One region of the Arthrobacter sp. B3I9 genome, then DNA from elsewhere that is predicted to be linked to it. Evidence: riboswitches for the same ligand, from Rfam matches in the RefSeq annotation. Region 1 holds a riboswitch; the other holds the start of a gene.

Region 1 (3,203 bases):
TGGGATAGGCGTCCACAATCCAGAGGAGCTGCACGCCGGAGGCATCGAGGCTGCGTGCGATGGCGGGCAGCGCGAACGTGAGCGCCGTGTTGTCCACGGCAACCAGGAGGACCGGGAACATCAGCAGGGACAGCGCCAGCCAGTCCCGCCACGGCGCCCGCGGGCGAAGGGCCGCACTGGTCGGGCTGCCGGCAGTCAGGAACGTGTTGCTCATGCTCTTAACTGTACCGTCTGGACGGTACAGTTAAGAAACGCCTCCCGGCGAGGCATGATGGAACGCATGGCCAGACAACCCGTTGCCCGCGAGGCAGTCCTCGACGCCTTTGAGTCGCTGCTCATCGAAGAGGGCGAACGCGCAGCCACGCTCGATGCCGTGGCCCGGCGGGCCGGTGTTTCCAAGGGCGGGCTGCTGTACCACTTTCCGACCAAGGAGGCCATGGTCTCTGTCCTGCTGGAACGGCTGGACCGGCTCCTCGCGGCGGACCTCGCAGCCATGGCCGGAGCCCCCGAAGGAGCCGCCGCGTACTTCATCAAGTCCTCGGTTTGGGCCGATACTGGGCTGGACCGCGTCTTCGTGGCCGCGACCCGGCTGGCCGAGGTGGCCCATCAGGAAACCCTGCAGCGGATCGCCGCCGCCCAGGCCAACTGGCTGGAGCTCCTGGCGGCCGACGTGGGGCCGGGCATGGCGAAAGCCGTTCTCTATATGGGGGACGGCCTGTATTTCAGCGCCATGCTGGCCCGCGGCCCCGGCGGCCCGCTCCCGGAAGTGGAGGACGACGTCGAAAGCCTGCTCGCCGCCGTCGAGCGGCTGCGCGGCTGACGGCTGCTTCCGCCGTCGCCGGGGCCGCCGAAACCGGGCGAGCTCGCCGGAACTTCGGGCTGACCTTTCCGGGCGGAACCGCAGCGCTTCGGTGAATTCGCGACCGCACGGCACCGGTGCCTGAGCCTCGCAGGGACGCGGTTGCGCGGCCGACAGTTGGTTTGCGGAGCGGTGCCGGGCATAGGACAATGGAAGCTGTGACTATGGTCATGAGCAACTGAATATGCCATTTGATCTGCGGCGGGAGAGTCCTGCAAGTAGGTACAAGCAGGCGCCGTAGGAGCAAATCCTCCCCAGGAATCTCTCAGGCCCATGTACCGCCGCGGCAAGGCAACTCTGGAAAGCAGCAGGCTGTCCCTGACACGCTGTGCTCACCGACGGTGCAAGCGGAACCATGAAGCGTGGTCGCGCGGAAACTCTCAGGTCCAATACAGAGCGGGGAGGAACCCGAATCACTGCGGCGTACCCTGCGCCGCCTGAATTATGGAGTTCCTTGTGACTGTTACCCCAGCCTCCTCATCCTTCGTTGACCGGCATATCGGCGCGCGCCGGGCCTCCGACATCGACACCATGCTGAAGGCTGTCGGCTACGACACCGTTGATGCCCTTGTGGACACCGCTGTTCCGAAGGACATCCGGCAGGACTTCCCGCTGCAGCTCGCCGCGGCCCTGAGTGAAGTCGAGGTTCTCGCCGAGCTGCGCAAGCTGGCCGCCAAGAACAAGACCGCCGTCCAGATGATCGGCCAGGGCTACTACGACACCCTCACCCCCGCCGTGATCCGGCGCAACATCCTCGAGGCCCCCGCCTGGTACACGGCGTACACGCCCTACCAGCCGGAAATCTCGCAGGGCCGGCTCGAGGCGCTGCTGAACTTCCAGACCATGGTCCAGGATCTCGTGGGCCTGCCGATCGCCAACGCGTCCCTGCTCGACGAAGCCACCGCGGTGGCCGAGGCCGTGCTGATGATGCGCAGGGCCAATAAGAACAAAGAGGCGCGCGACGGCAAGACTGTCCTGGATGCCGACTGCCTGCCGCAGACCATCGCGATCGTCCGGGGCCGGGCCGAGGCGCTCGGCTTCGAGGTGGAGGTCGCGGATCTGTCCAAGGGACTGCCAGAAGGTGTCATCAACGGCGTGGTGCTGCAGCAGCCCGGCGTCTCCGGCCGCGTCTTCGACCACACCGCCGTGATCGCGGACGCCAAGGAGCGCGGCGCCCTCGTCACCGTCGCCGCGGACCTGCTGTCCCTGACCCTGATCACCCCTCCGGGTGAGCAGGGGGCAGACATCGCCGTCGGCTCCGCACAGCGCTTTGGCGTGCCGCTGTTCTTCGGCGGCCCGCACGCCGCCTACATGGCCGTCCAGAAAGGCCTCGAACGGTCCATGCCCGGACGACTCGTCGGAGTCTCCAAGGACAACGCCGGCGTCCCCGCCTACCGCCTCGCGCTCCAGACCCGCGAGCAGCACATCCGCCGCGAGAAGGCCACCTCCAACATCTGCACCGCCCAGGCGCTCCTGGCCATCGTCTCCTCGTTCTACGCCGTCTACCACGGCCCCGACGGGCTGAAGGCGATCGCGGAAACCACCCACGGCCACGCCAAGACAATTGCCGCCTCGCTCAAGGCCGCCGGCCTGGACGTGCTGCACACCAGCTTCTTCGACACCGTCACCGTCTCCGTTCCCGGCAAGGCCGAAGAGGTTCTCGCCGCTGCCGAGGCCAGGGGCATCAACCTGCGGGGCATCGACGCGGACACTGTGGGCATTTCCGCCGATGAAGCCACGACGGCGGCCATCGTCGCCGACGTCGTTGCCGCTTTCGGTGCGGCTGTCGTCACCGACGGTTCAGCCTTCGGGCTGGACTCCACCGTGCAGCGGACCTCCGCGTACCTGCAGCACCCGGTCTTCAACACGCACCGCTCCGAGACCCAGCTCCTGCGCTACATCCGCCGGCTCTCGGACCGCGACCTGGCCCTGGACCGCACCATGATCCCGCTGGGTTCCTGCACCATGAAGCTGAACGCCACCGCTGAGATGGAAGCCATCTCGTGGCCCGAGTTCGCCTCCATCCACCCCTTCGCGCCGGACTCCCAGACCGCCGGCTGGCGCGAACTGATCGAGGACCTCGAGGCCCAGCTGACCGAGATCACCGGGTACGACCAGGTTTCCATCCAGCCGAACGCCGGATCCCAGGGCGAGCTCGCCGGGCTGCTCGCCATCCGCGGCTACCACCACTCCCGCGGCGACCAGCAGCGCAACGTCTGCCTGATTCCGGCCTCGGCCCATGGCACCAACGCCGCCTCTGCCGTGCTCGCCGGAATGAAGGTGGTCGTTGTGGCCACCGCCGCCGACGGAACCATCGACCACGCTGACCTGCAGGCGAAGATCG
Region 2 (3,203 bases), 2.9 Mb from region 1:
TCCGTCGGCGGCGGTCGCCACAACAACCACCTTCATTCCGGCGAGCACGGCGGAGGCGGCGTTGGTGCCGTGGGCCGAGGCCGGGATCAGGCAGATGTTGCGCTGCTGGTCGCCGCGGGAGTGGTGGTAGCCGCGGATGGCGAGCAGCCCGGCGAGCTCGCCCTGGGATCCGGCGTTCGGCTGGATGGAAACCTGGTCGTACCCGGTGATCTCGGCGAGGTCGGCTTCGAGTCCGGCAATGAGTTCACGCCAGCCGGCGGTCTGGGAGTCCGGCGCGAAGGGGTGGATGGAGGCGAACTCGGGCCACGAGATGGCTTCCATCTCGGCGGTGGCGTTCAGCTTCATGGTGCAGGAGCCCAGCGGGATCATGGTGCGGTCCAAGGCCAGGTCGCGGTCCGAGAGCTTCCGGATGTAGCGCAGCAGCTGGGTCTCGGAGCGGTGCGTGTTGAAGACCGGGTGCTGCAGGTACGTGGAGGTGCGCAGCACCGACTCAGGCAACTCGAACCCTGCAGCCTCCACGACCGGACCGGCGCCAAAGGCGACGACCACCGCGGAGAGGATCTCCGGCGTCGTGGTCTCATCGACTGACACGCCAACTGTGTCCGCATCGATGAGGCGCAGGTTGATGCCGCGGGCCTCGGCGGCGGCGATGACCTTGTCGGCCTTGCCGGGCACGCGGACCGTAACGGTGTCGAAGAACGAGTCGCAGACCAGTTCCCGGCCCGCGACCTTCAGCGTGGCGGCCAGGGCACGGGCGTTGTTGTGGACGGTCTCGGCGATGGCCTTCAGCCCGTCCGGGCCGTGGTAGACGGCGTAGAACGAGGAGACGATCGCCAGCAGTGCCTGCGCGGTGCAGATGTTGGACGTGGCCTTCTCGCGGCGGATGTGCTGCTCGCGGGTCTGGAGCGCCAGGCGGTAGGCGGGGACGCCGGCGTTGTCCTTGGAGACGCCGACGATGCGGCCCGGGAGCGTGCGTTCCATGCCGTTCCGGACCGCCATGTAGGCAGCGTGCGGACCGCCGAAGAACAGCGGCACACCCAGGCGCTGGGTGGAACCGACGGCGATGTCCGCCCCCTGTTCGCCCGGAGGAGTGATCAGGGTGAGGGCCAGCAGGTCCGCGGCCACGGTGACCAGTGCGCCGCGGTCCTTGGCCGCGGCGATGACGCCGGACTGGTCCCACACACGGCCGGACACGCCGGGCTGCTGGAGCACCACGCCGTTGATGTCGCCGTCGGGCAATCCCTTGGACAGGTCCGCAACCTCCACCTCGAAGCCGAGGGCTTCAGCGCGGCCCAGCACGATGGCGATGGTCTGCGGGAGGAGGTCGGCGTCGAGGACGGTCTTGCCGTCCTTGGCGGACTTGTTCTTGTTCGCCCGGCGCATCAACAGCACTGCCTCGGCCACTGCGGTGGCTTCATCGAGCAGGGACGCGTTGGCGACCGGCAGTGCGGTGAGGTCCTGGACCATGGTCTGGAAGTTCAGCAGCGCCTCGAGCCGGCCCTGGGAGATTTCCGGCTGGTAGGGGGTGTACGCCGTGTACCAGGCCGGGGCTTCAAGGATGTTGCGTCGGATCACCGGCGGCGTGACGGTGTCGTAGTAGCCCTGGCCGATCATCTGGACAGCGGTCTTGTTCTTCGCGGCAAGCTTGCGCAGCTCGGCCAGCACTTCGACTTCGCTGAGGGCGCTGTCAAGGCTGAGGGGCTTTTCCTGGCGGATGGACTCGGGGACCGCGCTGTCAACGAGGCCGTCGACGCTGTCGTAACCGACGGCCTTGAGCATGGTGTCAATGTCGGACTGGCGGCGGGCGCCGATGTGGCGGTCTGCGAAGGTGGATGGGGACGATTGAACCGTCATATGAGGAACTCCATAATTCAGGTGGCGCAGTGCGCCACGTTGATTCGGGTTCCTCCCCGCTCTGTATTGGACCTGAGAGTTTTGCTTTGCCTGCTGTCAGCAGCGCGCCGCTTGCACCGTCGGTGAGCCCGGTTTCCCGGACTGCTTTCCAGAGTTGCCTTGCCGCGGCGGTACGTGGGCCTGAGAGATTCCTGGGGAGGATTTGCTCCTACGGCGCCTGCTGAACGTACCGGCAAGACTCTCCCGCCGCAGATCATAAGCCGTGCCACTGGTGGGTGACACGGCTCACACTCTACCTGCTGGACGGGCCGGATGCAAAAACGGGCCCGCACGTGGCGCCTCCCGAAGGCGCCGGTGAAGAGGTCTGGCAGACCGCGGCGGCCCGGCCGCGGCGGTCCACCAAGACCGCCCCGGTACCTCACAGGCGCGGATGTCAGCCGTTCGCGGCTACAGTGCGGATCTCGTCCGCGATGGTCTTTCCCAGCAGTTCGGTGCTGCCGTTGCCGCCCAGGTCAGGGGTGAGGGCTTCGCCTCCCCTTGCCAGGACGTTCTCGAAGGCCTGCACAACGGCGGCAGCCGCGGCATCTTCGCCAAGGTGCTGCAGCATCATCGCTGCGCTCCAGATCTGGCCGACGGGGTTGGCGATGCCCTTTCCGGCGATATCCGGCGCTGAGCCGTGGACCGGTTCGAAGAGGCTCGGGAAACGACGCTCGGGGTTGATGTTGCCGCTGGGCGCGATGCCGATGGTTCCCGTGCACGCAGGTCCCAGATCGGACAGGATGTCTCCGAAGAGGTTGCTGGCCACGACGACGTCAAACCTCTCCGGGTGCAGCACGAAGTTCGCCGTGAGGATGTCGATGTGGTAGCTGTCGGTCCTGACATCACTGAAGTTCTGCGCCATGGCCTCGACCCGCTCGTCCCAGTACGGCATGGTGATGGCGATGCCGTTGCTCTTGGTGGCTGACGTCAGGTGCTTCTTGGGGCGGCTGTCGGCAAGGTTGAAGGCGTACTTCAGGATGCGGTCGACGCCGGTCCTGGTCATGACCGTTTCCTGGATGACCGTTTCCCGGTCGGTCCCTTCAAACATCCGGCCGCCGACGCTGGAGTATTCACCTTCGGTGTTTTCCCGGACGACGTAGAAGTCGATATCCCCGGGAACCCGGTCCGCCAGCGGGCTCTTCACGCCGGCCAGCAGCTTCACGGGCCGCAGGTTGACGTATTGGTCGAAGTGGCGCCGGAACTGCAGGAGGCTCCCCCACAGCGAGATGTGGTCCGGGACGGTGTCCGGGGAGCCCACAGCGCCGAAGAAGATGGCGTCGAAGCCGCTGAGCTGGTCGAACCAGTTGTCG

The links. A riboswitch is a leader RNA that binds a small molecule or an ion and turns the genes downstream of it on or off. The one in region 1 is predicted to bind glycine.
Region 2: another riboswitch for glycine. It lies ahead of gcvP (aminomethyl-transferring glycine dehydrogenase); the one in region 1 lies ahead of gcvP (aminomethyl-transferring glycine dehydrogenase).

Annotation. Positions count from the first base shown of each region.
Region 1 covers NZ_JAUSYO010000001.1:3,738,590-3,741,792, reverse strand. Annotated here, with positions in the region: gene QFZ65_RS17295 (MFS transporter) at 1-214, opposite strand, end outside; gene QFZ65_RS17290 (TetR/AcrR family transcriptional regulator) at 281-820, shown strand; glycine riboswitch at 1,052-1,150, shown strand; gene gcvP (aminomethyl-transferring glycine dehydrogenase) at 1,304-3,203, shown strand, end outside.
Region 2 covers NZ_JAUSYO010000001.1:816,785-819,987, reverse strand. Annotated here, with positions in the region: gene gcvP (aminomethyl-transferring glycine dehydrogenase) at 1-1,854, opposite strand, end outside; glycine riboswitch at 2,013-2,110, opposite strand; gene QFZ65_RS03820 (tartrate dehydrogenase) at 2,288-3,203, opposite strand, start outside.